4 regions of the Blautia segnis genome follow, and region 3 is predicted to be linked to each of the others. Evidence: riboswitches for the same ligand, from Rfam matches in the RefSeq annotation. Region 3 holds a riboswitch; each other region holds the start of a gene.
The links. A riboswitch is a leader RNA that binds a small molecule or an ion and turns the genes downstream of it on or off. The one in region 3 is predicted to bind cobalamin.
Positions count from the first base shown of each region.

Region 1: linked by a shared signal. The riboswitch ahead of H8S54_RS08530 (hypothetical protein) and the one ahead of H8S54_RS01230 (cysteine-rich small domain-containing protein) in region 3 are both predicted to bind cobalamin.
Region 2: linked by a shared signal. The riboswitch ahead of H8S54_RS14240 (sirohydrochlorin cobaltochelatase) and the one ahead of H8S54_RS01230 (cysteine-rich small domain-containing protein) in region 3 are both predicted to bind cobalamin.
Region 4: linked by a shared signal. The riboswitch ahead of H8S54_RS03745 (class I SAM-dependent methyltransferase) and the one ahead of H8S54_RS01230 (cysteine-rich small domain-containing protein) in region 3 are both predicted to bind cobalamin.

Region 1 covers NZ_JACOOT010000019.1:74,556-78,120, forward strand. Annotated here, with positions in the region: gene H8S54_RS08530 (hypothetical protein) at 1-1,833, opposite strand, end outside; cobalamin riboswitch at 2,037-2,234, opposite strand; gene H8S54_RS08535 (VanW family protein) at 2,391-3,565, opposite strand, start outside.
Region 2 covers NZ_JACOOT010000033.1:103,912-107,476, forward strand. Annotated here, with positions in the region: gene H8S54_RS14235 (metal-sensing transcriptional repressor) at 148-528, opposite strand; cobalamin riboswitch at 812-987, shown strand; gene H8S54_RS14240 (sirohydrochlorin cobaltochelatase) at 1,244-2,533, shown strand; gene H8S54_RS14245 (hypothetical protein) at 2,585-3,172, shown strand; gene H8S54_RS14250 (alanine/glycine:cation symporter family protein) at 3,291-3,565, opposite strand, start outside.
Region 3 covers NZ_JACOOT010000003.1:105,905-109,469, reverse strand. Annotated here, with positions in the region: gene H8S54_RS01245 (EutP/PduV family microcompartment system protein) at 1-508, opposite strand, end outside; gene H8S54_RS01240 (BMC domain-containing protein) at 515-892, opposite strand; gene H8S54_RS01235 (phosphatase) at 1,223-1,936, shown strand; gene H8S54_RS01230 (cysteine-rich small domain-containing protein) at 2,048-2,353, opposite strand; cobalamin riboswitch at 2,698-2,885, opposite strand; gene H8S54_RS01225 (C40 family peptidase) at 3,146-3,565, opposite strand, start outside.
Region 4 covers NZ_JACOOT010000009.1:72,055-75,619, forward strand. Annotated here, with positions in the region: gene nikB (nickel ABC transporter permease) at 1-596, opposite strand, end outside; gene H8S54_RS03745 (class I SAM-dependent methyltransferase) at 601-1,329, opposite strand; cobalamin riboswitch at 1,436-1,628, opposite strand; gene H8S54_RS03750 (AAA-like domain-containing protein) at 1,715-3,298, opposite strand; gene H8S54_RS03755 (cysteine hydrolase family protein) at 3,369-3,565, opposite strand, start outside.

The sequences.
Region 1 (3,565 bases), on a different contig from region 3:
CGGATTTGGTGTTGGTGTAGCGGTAACAGCTGCTGTTGGAGTTGGTGTAGGAGTACCTGTCAGTTCAACGGATGGTGTCGCAGTCGGTGCCGGAGTTGTGTCTGGTTTCTGAGTGTCATCCTTGATATCACCGATCTTATTTAAGGTAGCTGACTCAAAGGTCAGGGTTCTGTCATACCAGGTCTGTCTTTTGTGAGAAAATGCAGCAATTGAAAGTCCCTGATCAAGAGATTCCACCGGAATTTCATAAGTATATTTACCATCAGCATTTACAGTGTATGGAATCCATTTGGAGGAATCTGCTTTTGCTGCCTGCTCACCGGTTCCTGCAAAGAGGTAATCATAGCCTGTGCCGCTTAAGGTAAGAACTGCTGTCATCTTTCCGTTTTTGGAGGTAAGGGTACAGCCTACTACTCGGAACATGGAGGAGCTGGAAGTTACATCCACATTGTAGATTCCGTTCTCACATGCACCGGATGGAACCTTAGTTGGCTCCGGTGTAGATGTTGGAGCCGGAGTTTCGCTTGGAGCCGGGGTCTCACTTGGCTGCGGAGCCTCGCTTGGACTCGGAGCTTCACTTGGCTGCGGGGTCTGTGTTGGCACCGGAGTTACCTCTGGCTGCTCACCGTATCCGGGAACTGCCGGGATTGTAATGGTAAGGATTCCTTTTTCATACCAGTGCTGGCTCTTCTTGGAATGAGGTACTACAGAAACAGTCTGTGTCTCCTTGCTTGCAGGAACTTCGAAAGTGTATGTATAGCCGCCTGCTGCATTCTCTACGCCGTGGACAGCTTTTGTCTCTTTATCTGCATCGCTGGAACTTCCGAAGTAAATCATGTCATAGTTCTGCTTCTCTGTGGAAAGGGTTACGATGTATTTGTCGCCCTCTAATTTTACAGTAGAACCAGTGATCACGAACATGGCAAATTCGTTGCCGTCTTCTTTTACCAGCTTGATGCCAGCGTCCTTGATCTCGTTGTCAGAGGCTGCCGGAGTCTCGGTTGGAATTGGTGTGGCGGTAGGCTCTGGAGTTGCGGTAGGCTCCGGAGTTGCGGTTGGTTCTGGTGTGGCAGTTGGTTCCGGGGCTTTCATTCCTGGAACGTTTAGCTTCAGATCCTGGGTCGTATACCATGCATTATTTTTTACAGAATGGGGAACCAGATAAATGGTCTGAGCTTCTGCCTTTGCATCAATTTCGAAAACGAAGGTATATCCGGTTTCTGTTTCTGTTCCTGCGATTGCATTGGCATCCATCACAGATGCAGCATCTTCTTTATGTCCAAGGTAAATCTTATTGTAGTTCTTTCCGTTAGAAGTCAGGGTTATTTTAATTTTATCACCCTTTAATTCTGCAGAGGAGCTTGCAATTTTGAACATTTTGTAAGCAGTATCATCTGCTTTATCAATGGTCATGTTTGAGCCGTCTTCTTTTAAATCCTCTGGCATGGTATAAGTGGCAATCCCATTGCCGGAAGCTTCTTCTGCAGCCGGAGCTTCTGTTACAGCTGCGTCTTCTGCTGGCTGAGCAGCAGTCTCTTCTTTGGCATCCTCTGTCTGTGCTGGCGCTTCTGTAACAGAAACCTCAGCAGTTTCTGTCTGCTCCGGAGTCTCTGTAGGTGCCGTGGTCTCTTCCGGAGCAGTTGTTTCTGCCTTCTCTTCCTGTGCAGGAGCAGTCTCCTCTTTCGGAGCTTCTGTCACAACAGCTTCTTCCGCCGGAGTTACCGTAACCTGTACGCCTGTACTCTCACTTTCTGCCTGTGTAAGGGCAGCCGGAGTGACGGTCATTGCCACAGAAAGAAACAGTGCCAGAAAGCGTTTTGAATTTCTTTTCATTTTTCTCCCTCGATTCTTTTATGGTTATCTTCTGGTATTGTTGCCTGAATAAATCAAAGACTGCCTCAGAGTATTCGGAAAATTCCAGAAAACTCTTCTAATGCAAAAAAATGCCCGCTCCCATAAGGGAACAGGCACCAGAAATCAATATATCCCATAGTCGAAATATATGCTACATGAGAATGAAGTGCTTTCCTCGGAAGCTTTCATTAACGAATTCAGCAGGTTTCCTGACTTACAGATCAATACGAAATCCAGCCTTCTCAGCAACGCATTGCCAATGGCATCTTCGGATTTCATTCCCTGTTTACAGTGACCGGATCGCTCAGGATTTGCACCTGATTCCCTCTTAGCCAGCAGATTCTTTTTTCTGCAAAGGCACTGAAAACGGATTTATTCAATTCATTTCATTATAGCAGACTATTATACTGAAATCAATAGGCTGCCAAGGCACTTTCTACCTGACAGCCTACAATTTGTTACTGTTCACTCCGTGCCCAGTAACTACAATTTAACATATATTTTAAATTATTGTGCGGGAAATACGCAACATCGCTTTACTGTTTATACTGACTATACCCAACCTCTTCTGTGCGGAGCAGGTTTCCCGCCTCATCATACACGCTGCGGTAGGTTTTGCAGGTGTTGGGATCGGAGTGTTCGGTGGTGATCTCTACAGTATTGTTGTTCTCCTTTGTACCGTAAATGGATACGGTCACAGACTCTTCTGCTTCGTCATAGACTGCGGAAATCTTAATGGGATAAGAGGTATTGTTCTGGAAGCGGAAATCCTGGCTTCCGTAAACAACTGCTGCATCCAGTCCGTCATCCACATAGTCAATACGCGCTGCATGGTTATGGCGTTCTACGATGGAAAGATCCGCCTGCAGGCACGCCATAAACAAGGTGGTGGACACCTGGCAGATTCCGCCGCCGATATCCTGGGCGTGCTCGCCGCCTACGATTACCGTCGCTTCCTTATAGCCCCGCTCTTCTGTTCTGGGACCTAAGGTATCATTGTAGGAAAAAGTCTGTCCCGGCTGCAGTTCCACCCCATCGCATGCTTCTACTGCAAGCTTCAGATTGGTGATCCGGTTCTTGGTACCGCCGCCGTAAGTGGTATAGGTTCCAAGGAGGTTCAGATAAGGCAGAGCCTCAATTTCCTCCGTGGAAACCTCTGGCAGAGTGATTTCAAGCGGAATGGTGATTACCAGTCCCTCTCTTGCCCGGTCAAGCCGGTTCTGTGCGGCTTCCACATCAAAGGAAATGCCCGTCACAGCAGGAATGATCTCGTTGTTTTCTCCGAGAGAAGCATCTGTGGCCTCTGTATGTACCTGCTCATAATAAGCTTCCATGTCAAAAGCTTCCGGCAGAGTTTCCATAGTCGGACATTCAATCACGGTCTCGTAATCTTCCCGGGAAATGGCACTTAGAATCTCTTTTTTCAGAGCGTCCAGATCCGGTCCAATTCCGGTAACGCCTTTCGTAATCACAAGACTGGTATCTGTGAGCTCACAGGAGGTCTGAATGGTAGTAGAACCGTTCTGAATCCCGGCTGTATTCAGCACCTCATCTAGGTCATCCTGATTGCGTATAGTAGGAAGAAGGGTCAGCTCCTCCTTCGTCTTGCTGTTCATAAGCTGGATGCGGTCTGTACCATGGGTAATCCAGGAACCATGTCCAAGGGAATAGGCACTTGCCACAACGGCTTTCGCATCTATGCTCAGCGCCG
Region 2 (3,565 bases), on a different contig from region 3:
AAAGCTGTTCCCGCAATTCTCGAACATTCGGAATTCGCTGATTTACTGCGTAAATCGCTACTTCCTCATGTTCGGCGGGTCCCAAGTTCAAAAGCCTTATCATGCAAGCATGAACGGCTTTTGAACTTGGGACCCTGATATCCGCATTTATTTCATAAGCTTCTGTAGTGTTGCAACAAGCTCATCAATGGTCTCATCCTTACCCTCCCGGATATCTCTTGCCACGCAGGTTCGGATATGGTTGGCAAGAAGCTCTTTATTAAAAGCATTCACAGCGGCATTTACAGCGGCGGACTGGATCAGGATGTCATTGCAGTAGGCATCGTTCTCCAGCATTCCTATAATGCCCCGGATCTGGCCTTCAATACGCTTCAGACGGTTGACCAGCTTTCTTCGCTCCGCTTCGGAACGCAAGGTGTGCTTGGCGCAGCAGGAACAGACCTTCTGTGCAGGTTCCTGGCTGGAAAGGGGTTCAGTATCGGCTGCAGTGTGGCTGCAGCAGGTTTCGGATTTATGATCAGCTGTCATAGGCAGGCTCCTTTCTTATTAAACAAATGATTGGCCGGAAACTGCGAACCGGCGTTTTAACTTTCAAATACCCTTTGGGGGTATCTTGCTTATGCACTTAATATATACCCCCTGAGGGTATTTGTCAAGGGCTTTTTTTGTTTCATTGTGGAGTTACAGCAGGTTAAAATATATCTGTCTGAAAGTCCATTGATATAGATTGTATATTCATAAAATATCCATAATACATTCATAAAAAATACATAAAATTATGGTATCTATTAGATATCCGAGTCGAATATGTATAATGATATAACGCAAAGGTCGCATCATGAACATGATGCATAAAAGAGAATCCGGTGAGAATCCGGAACGATGCCGTCACTGTGTAAGGGAGCTGCTTCAGAGCCCACTGGGTAACCGGGAAGGGGAAGCAGTGTTGAACGAAGTCAGGAGAACTGCCTTGGCGTAGAATTGTGGATCTGCGGTACACAGAACCTTATTCTCATAGCAATATATAGGAATGATACCAGTGTCAAAAGATATTTTGATACTCATATCATTGTAATCCTGTTTGGAGGAAATGTGTTTATGAGGAAAGTGCAGCTGCAGAGTTTGCAGCTGCTTTTTTACAAAGCAGGAATCACAGAAGCTTCCTGCCGTAGAAAAAGCCCTGCCGGGCCGTGTCCTTATACATAATTCAATCCGGAAATACAGGAAAAAAGAGGAAAAAGAAATGAAAAGAAAATCTTTATTAGCACTGCTTCTTGCAGCATCCATGGCAGCAAGCATGACTGCAGCAACAGGAACTGTTGCATTTGCAGAGGAAGCAACAGAGGAGACAACTGACGAAGCAGCAGATGACGCAGACGATGCAGAAGCAGCAGATGACGCTGAGGCAGCAGATGACACTGAGGCAGCAGACGATGCAGAGGCATCTGACGCAGATCAGGAGGCAGCTGATAAAGTTGCAGCACTTATCGATGCAATCTATGTTCAGGAGAGAACAGACGACACAGATGCACAGTGCAAGGAAGCTAAGGAAGCATGGGATGCTCTGACAGACGCTCAGAAAGAGCTGGTAGAGGGAGAAGAAGCAAGCCCGGAATATTTCGGACGCGATACAGGAGATGCTTCCAAGGATGATCCTCGTAACCAGGATGAGATCGGTGAGAACGAGCTTCTTGTGGTAAGCTTTGGTACTTCCTTCAACGACAGCCGTGTTGAGGATATCAAGGGAATCGAGGATGCTCTTGCAGAAGCTTTCCCGGACTGGGCTGTAAGAAGAGCATTTACCGCTCAGATTATCATCAACCATGTACAGGCAAGAGATGATGAGCACATCGACAACATGCAGCAGGCACTTGACCGTGCAGTAGCAAACGGTGTTAAGAATCTGGTTGTTCAGCCTACACACCTTATGCACGGTGCAGAGTACGATGAGATGGTAGAAGCGATCGATGAGTACAAAGATAAATTTGAGTCTGTAGCAATCGCTGAGCCAATGCTTGGTGAGGTTGGATCAGACGCTACTGCTATCAACGAAGACAAGGCTGCTGTTGCACAGGCAGTTACAGATGCAGCTGTAAAGAGCGCAGGATATGACAGCATGGAAGCTGCTGCTGAGGATGGAACCGCATTCGTATTCATGGGACACGGAACCTCTCACACAGCAAATGTTACATACAACCAGATGCAGACACAGATGGAGAAGCTTGGATTTACAAACGCATTCATCGGTACTGTAGAGGGTGAGCCGGAAGATACCGCTTGCGATGTTGTAATCGACAAAGTAAAAGATGCAGGCTTCAAGAAGGTTGTTCTTCGTCCGCTTATGGTTGTTGCAGGTGACCATGCAAACAACGATATGGCTGGTGATGATGAGGATTCCTGGAAGAGCATGTTCGAGGCTTCCGGAGATTTCGATGAGATCGATTGCCAGATCGAAGGACTTGGAAGAATTGATGCAGTTGAGCAGCTTTATGTAGAGCATATTCAGGCAGCAATTGATTCTATTGCAAAATAATCTGTTGATGTTTTATCTTTAATTCATCAAAAAGTAAGGAGAAAAGTTATTATGAAACGTTCATTAGTCATTTTATTATCAGCAGTAAGTATTTCCACCATGACAGCAGGAAGCGTTGCGCCTGTTTGGGCTGAAGCGGCACAGACAGAAGCTGCCAAAGCAGAGGACGCCGCAGAAGCTGAGCTTGAAGACGGCGTATACGGTGTGGAGTTTGACACAGACAGCGGCATGTTCCATGTAAATGAGGCATGCAATGGAAGAGCAGTTCTTACAGTGAAGGATGGCAAAATGACCGTTCATATTACACTTGTCTCCAAGAATATCGTAAATCTTTTCCTTGGAACAGCTGAGGACGCACAGAAGGATGGAGCTGAACTGATCCAGCCTACTACAGATACTGTTACCTACAGTGACGGAATGTCAGAGGAGGTTTACGGCTTCAATGTTCCGGTTGAGAAGCTGGACGAAGAGTTTGACCTTGCCATCCTTGGCAAAAAGGGTAAATGGTATGATCATAAGGTCAGCGTAAAAGATGCAAAAGAGCAGACTGAGGAAGAGAAAAACGCAGTAGTGATCGGTGAGGATGACAGCGAGACAGCAGATGCTGAAGCAAAAGAAGCAGAGGATTCCAAAAACTGATTTTCACAGCTAACAAGTAAACCCTTACAATATTTCTTATAAAAAGACAGGCCCCGGGCAATATCATTTCTGTTAAATGATATTGATTCCGGGAAGCCTGTCTTTTTATATATCTGTTTTAATTTTCTTTTCCCTCTCCTGCAAAGTATTCCTTTGTCAGTCTTACAACTGTTCCGGAGAGCAGGAATAATGCAATCAGGTTGGGGATTGCCATAAGACCGTTAAAGGTTTCGGCAATATTCCACATCAGTCCAAGATTTGCAGTGGCACCAAGGATAGCAACCAGAGCATAGACAACCATAAATGGTTTGATTACTTTTTCGGAAAACAGGAATTCGATACAGCGTGCACCGTAAAGGCCCCATCCAAGTGCTGTGGAAAAAGCGAAGCAGC
Region 3 (3,565 bases):
ATGGTTCTTCAGAAGTATCCTCAGGCTCATCCAGGTCCGCCTTTGGCTTTCCAGGAGCCTCTTCCCAGGGCATTACATCTCCCTCTTCCCGGAGATATTCCAGGATTTCCGGGATGCCTTCCTGCTGCTTGGAATCCACATAAAAGATCTTTTTGCAGCCGGCCAGCTGCAGCCAGGAGGTTGCCAGCTTCACATTGGCCTGGGGATTATGGATCTTGGTGACAATGCCGATCACCTCGCGGTTGGCCATGCAGGTGATGCATGGGGGAAACAGGCAGTACGGCTCGATAGCTGATACCAGAAGTCCCACAACATCGGATTCATATGTATACAACGCCAGGGCGTGTCCAAGCCCTTGGGTCTGGGCATACTCTCCTGGCGTGTCTACGATTACATCAAAATTATTTACATATTGTGTTTTGTGATAGTGTATTTTTTCTCCGCGCAAAGCCTGGGTCAGGGTTGTTTTGCCAGCTTCGCTGCGGCCGATGAGAACCAGTTTCTTCATATTATATCAGGTCCTTGTGATCGGGCATAAGGTAAAGCCCAGCTTGTTTCCCACATAGTCCAGAATGGCGCTTGTGGAAGCTTCCACCTCAGATACAGTGCCTGTGATGATCAAGCTTCCGCTGAAGCGGTCTACAAAGCCCAGCTCAATGCCGGATGACTTCATGGCAATGTCTGCCATAATAATGGCTGTCTCTGCAGGGCTGACAGTCATAATTCCAATGGCTGCCCTTGAATAATCCAGAGACGGGTCAAGTCCTAATTTGGTGTAAAGAATCTTATCCGGATTGGCAATGATATGTGCCAGGGAAATCTGCTTGCCTGGTACAAGCTCCTGCACAATGCGCTGCTTCATTTCCGGAGACATGTTATCTGTATATCCCATTTTTCCTCCTGTCTGAAACTTTGGCTGATCCTGCCGTCAGCATACAGCATTCCCATACCTGAAAGTTTAATATATATACAAAATCTTTTGCTGTTTTTCTACCGTAATTATACTATCCGGTGTTTTGACTGTCAACAAAAAGCAACACTTTTCCTACATATATATGTGGTTTTTCTTGTGTTTGTGTGTTGTTTTTATTTGTTTTTCCAATTTTTTCTTATTTTACAGTTGACAGTCTTTTTCTGCTCTGTCATACTGAAAACAGTACAGGCATTCACAGCTTTTTAAACTTTCCGAATGCACAGACTTCTTAACAGGAGATGATTTTTTATGTATCTTTCCGATATGCATACCCACTCTATCGCAAGCGGGCACGGAACAAACTGCACCATCAGCGACATGGCTAAGTCAGCTTCACGCAAAGGGTTAAAGCTTCTTGGCATTACAGACCACGGGCCAGCTACTCTTGCAGCAGGAACCGCGTCTTATTTCCGTAGTCTTACTTATTCGCCGCGGAAGCGTTTTAATGTGGAATTATTATATGGGATTGAACTGAATATTTTGGATGTGAACGGCAAGGTTGACCTGGAGCAGGAGCTGCTTGAGAAGCTGGACTATTCTATTGCCAGCATACACGCCCAGAATTTCCATCCAGCCAGCAAAGAGGAAAACACCAAAGCCTTTCTTAATGTGATGAAAAATCCTATGGTAAAGATTCTGGGGCATATTGATAATACCCAGTATCCGGTAGATTATGATGCAGTTGTAAAGGCAGCCGGAGAAAATGGGGTTCTTCTGGAGATGAATGAGGCTTCTCTTGCGCCTTATGGCTATCGCGGAGATACCCGCAGCAACTGTGCGGAAATTTTAAGATGCTGCCGCAAATATCTGGTTCCAATTGTACTGTCCAGCGACAGTCATGGGGCAGAGCATATTGGGGATTTCACTTATGCGGCAGATTTTGTCCATCAGGCTATGTTCCCGGAGGGACTGATCCTGAATAACCAGATTCCGAAGCTGAAGATGATTCTCAGTATGCGGTAGTGTGTGATTGTTCAAGAAAACGACTTGTTAGTAAATACCGCTCCTGCTAATTTTATCTGCAAAATAAAAAGTTTCCCTGCACCCAATTTGTGGGTAGGGAAACTTTTTGTTTTACTTTTCTTTTACGTCCTGATTTTCACGTGCCTTCTTCATCAAATCAGCCAGTTCCTGATACTTCCCGGTGACATAGCCATAATTTTTCCGTTTGTGGGGAAGCTGGCAGTTAGTGCAGTCCTTGAAGCCTTTTTCGTTGTAGTGGAAATTCCCGCCGCATTTATCCCCTAATGCATAGAGGGGACAATAGCAGAACAGGCAGTTGAAATCCTCCGGATCTGCGCCTTTATGACAGGGAAAAAATTCGCAGTTCTTATGACTGAAGTAGGAATATTCCTTGCCTTCCCAATAATTTTTTTCCATTTTCCTGCTCCTTTCTCATCTGCCCTAACAAATTCCTTTTCCGCAGGATTTTTATAGTAGAAATCTTCTATATCATTTTCAATTAAATAAAAAAATAACCGCTTACGCGGCTTCAAAATTCTCGCAGATATTTAAGAGGGAGCGATGCTACTCCGGGGTAGAATATGACCCGTTCATATATACGCGGAGGGAACGGTTTCATCCAAAGTAGTATCGCCTGCCATTTAATCTGTATAATTCATCTGAACAGGCGATATTCCATAAAAAATGTCCACTCACAAAAGCGGACAACATTCCAGGGCTGCGGATTCCCTAAAACTGGTTGTTACACTTTCATCGGAAGTTTAACCTCGCCATACTAAGCAGGTTTCCTGGCTCCAGAATCATCGCATCATCTCTCCTTCTCATGCATACGCACAATGGACTCTGAGACTTGCTCCTCTGTTACAGTGACCGGATCGCTCAGGTTTCTCACCTGATTCCCTCTTTCTGCCAGCTAATAGCTACCAGCACTTAATATGTTCAATATGGAATTATACTGACATCATAGTACCACCTGCCTAAGTATTTGTCAACCCGTAATCTGTTATTTATTTATCAAAATTATGGAAAGCAAATTCCGCTTTTATACTCTGTTTCGGACACCCTCAAGTTTTCACCATAAAGTCCAAAACAATCCCACCATCAAAAAACCTCCCGGATTCCATAGCGAGGATCCGGGAGGGATTCAAATTCTTTCATTAAATATGCCCGCCGATGCAGGTACTGTATTTATTCAGGCCTATGCTGCAATTACACAAGACGTCTTACAGATGTAATGGTTCTGTATGCAGCATTGTCGCTGATCTTGATTCCGTCTCTGGAGTTGGACGCGTGTACAATCTGTCCATTTCCCATGTAGATTGCGACATGACCGCCGTAGCAGATCAGATCTCCTGGCTGTGCATCTGCATAGGAAACTTCAGTTCCTGCATTCTGCTGCTCATAGGAAGTTCTCGGAAGGCTGACGCCGAAGTTTGCATATACGCTCTGTACGAACCCAGAGCAGTCAGCACCATTTGTCAGACTTGTTCCGCCCCATACATATGGATTTCCAACAAACTGTGTTGCATAGTTCACTACAGAAGATCCTGAGCCGGAAGAACTGCTGGATGAGCTGCTGGAAGAACTTTCAGAGTAGCTGTCATAATCTACTGTATTATCGCTGTCGAT
Region 4 (3,565 bases), on a different contig from region 3:
ATTACCGCCCGGATTCGCCTTATATAATATGCGCTCATGCTTAATGATAAGGTGATGGCTGGCATGATCAGGCTTTTGAAGGAATCTGATCCGCCAACCGGAAGCCAGTGCAGATTGACTGCCAGCAGATAGATCAGCATCATACCGCCCCAGAAGCTTGGCAGTGAAATTCCAAGGAAGGACATAAACCGGATAATATAATCTGCTGCCTTATCCTTATACACTGCTGATAAAATTCCCAGCGGAAAAGAAATCAGAAGCATCAGAATAAAAGAAGCAACTGCCAGCTTAATGGTATTGGGAAGCTTTCTTCCAAGCACCTGGGAGACCGGCTGTGCATACTTTACCGACATTCCGAAATCACCGTGTAAAGCTCCCTTCAGCCAGCTTATATACTGTTCGCCGAAGGATTTGTTTAATCCATATTTTTCTTCAATCTTTGCAATTACTTCTCTGTCATGACCAGCACCCATGGATTCCGCCAGCTGCTCTGCCGGATTGGATGGCAGAATATATGTAAGTCCAAAGGTCATAATGGAAAGTCCAAACAGGATAATTACAAGTGAAACTAGTCGCTTACAAATTTCTTTTTTCACTTTTTCAGCCTTTCTGTGCTACAATGCAAAAGCTCATTGGCAGCGGACTGCCAGAAACTTCTACCTGTATTTTGCGAAATCCCAGGTCTACCAGTTTACCAAAATCCCATGCCGGGCGGTCAACCTGGCTCATGGGCAGTTTTTTCGCAATTTCTTCCATAATATGGAAATCTACATTTTCTTTGTTATGGCGTGCGTGACAGCCCTGATCCTCTTCGTCACCGTACAGCTTCTGAAATTCCTGGTACATCTTTTCATATTTCTCGCTGAAATAATGGCGGTAGTAATTTCCATCTTCCAGAATCAGAATTCCGCCTTTTTTCAGAACCCGGCTTACTTCCTCATAGGCTTTATCCGCATGCTCCAGATTCCAGAATACATTTCTTGACACCACTGCATCGAAGCTGTTGTCCGGAAATTCCAGATTCTGTACATCCATCTGCTTAAGATCCGCCTTCAGATTTTCCGCATCCAGATTTTTTCTGACTTCTTCCAGCATTTTGGGGCTGTAGTCCACGGCAGTTACCTGATATCCCATAGACGCTAACAAGGTGGTAAAAAATCCGGCACCGCAGCCATCGTCCAGTACCGTGCACCCTTCTTCCAGAGAATTGCGGAAAATATTTTCCCAGTGCTTTCCCGGTTCTGTCTTTCGCTCTTCCATACTGGCATCAGAAAATCCGCCAGCTCTCATGTCCCAGTATGTCTGAATATCCTTCAGTAATTCAGCCATTTACCTTTGTCCTCTCTGTTTTTTCAATAATAAAAGCCGCTGAAGACACAGCGGCTTAACGGCATAATATTTCTATTACACGCAACCTCTATACTGTGACTCGCAGCAAAAGTTCTTCATTCCGGCCGGTATTCTGGCTCCAGCGTCATCATACTGCTTTCCCTTCCCGATTACTCAGTGGATATAAAAGCATACTCGACTGTTACAGCTACGGCATAGCACAGGATTCTCACCTGTTTCCCGTTTACTCCGCCGCGTTTTACAAAAACGTGGCAGGCACCAAAATGGTTTCTTTATTAAATTTTTATACTAAAATCATGCAAACTGAGTTTAATATAATATTTTGCATTTGTCAATGAAATTGGCAGAATCCGCGATTATTTTACTAAACAACCACTTCCAAAATTCGTTTCCCCTCATAACTGATTTCCCGGATTCCGGTCTTTTTAGACTTATTAAAATTAAAGCTCAGCAAATATCCTTTTTCCATCTTATAAAATTCCAAATATTCAAAAAGCTGCTGCTCTCCACGGGTATTATATTCGTTTCCCCTCCAGATTTTCAATTCAATTATAAAGCGTTTTCCCTTATAATCAACGATTACATCCGTCCTTCTGCTATCCCTGGTTCTGGCCTCAATATAATAATTTCCCGTTCCATTTATAATAGGTTTTAAATAAAGTAAGAAAAGTTTTCTTCCATTTTCCTCTATAAATTTTTGATCGTTTTCTGCATATATTTCTTCATAATGCTCACAAAATTTTTCCATCACCAGATCCATCTGAAGCATTCCGGACACAATAAATCGATTACGTTCTATCCCGGCATCCTTATACAATTCACTGTTAATCGCCATTTCCGCCAAAAACAAATCATATAATTGTGTTTCAAAAATTCGATTGGATACTGCAGTAAGCCCATTCCTATCTTTTAAAAATCCAAAAGTCACTCCCAGATTAACTAATGGATTTTCAATCTTAAATGGGAAACTTACTCCGCCAAACAAAATACTTTGGAGCATTTCCTTCAATTTCGGATAATCTGACAGCTTTTTCACCATATCGTCAAATAGTGTGTTCTTTTCTCCCAACAGCATCTTCACCGCCGTAAGAAGCCCATCCTTACTCCAGCCTTCCTTCTTAGTAGGAAAAAGCTCACTTCCCGAAACTCTTTCATCCACTAGCTGACAAAGCCGTGACACCAGATATGGATAACCGGAAGTATAATTGTACAAAAATTCACTTACCTGCTCTATATCCATTCCAGTTTTAAAATCACTCTCATATTCCAGCAGCATAGCTCTAATATCCTGGATGGAAAAGTCCATACTTATATCAAAATCTACTGCAATATTCCATGGACTGTTATATTTTGACTCTTCTTCAGGATGTATTTTCACCTTCAAAGTCTTTATATCATATACGCCTGCCAAAACAACCGACTGGAAAGTCTGATCTTTTCCCTGCTGCATACGAAGATACTTTTCGCGAAGAAGCCCAAGAAATGATAAAAAGATCTGATTATCTGAGCTTTTGTCCACCTCATCGATCATAAGGATCACTGGCTGACCGCACGCTTTACACAGGGAACTGATCTTTGCTCCCAACGAGCGCAAGGGAAATTTTTCCAAAATAGGCTGATACCATTCTTCTACTATTTTCTCATCCGCATTTTGTTCTTTCAAACAATCGCCTATATCCAGCATAAGACCTTCTGCCAGACTGGAAAGTGACTGAAAATATTCATCCGCAGATTCAAAGCTCAGACTCAATACAATATAATTCTCCCTTAATCTTTTTTCAAGCAAATAGAGTGTGGTTGTTTTTCCATATTGTCTTGCACGATTTATGGTAAAATACTGCCCGTTTTCAATGTATTCACTGATAATCCGGTCAATTCTGCCACTGATATCTACCATATAATTCTTTTCCGGAATACATGTTCCTGTAGTGCAAAACCTTTTCTTCATACAAACACCTCCTCCATCTGTCATTTATAAAAAAGTATACCCAATTTTATTCCTGTCCGCAATCCGCCAATTAAATTACCTCGATCTGGCAGGCCTTCATGGCTTCCAGTGCTCTCTCGTGGCTTTCCGGGGTTACTCCTGCGCAGCAGAGGGAATCTACAATAATCGGCACCTCTGGAAGAAATGCTTTGAGCAGCATGGCATTGGAGATGACGCAGATGTCGGTGCAAAGTCCCACCAGTGTAATGCTGTCGATGGCTTCTGATT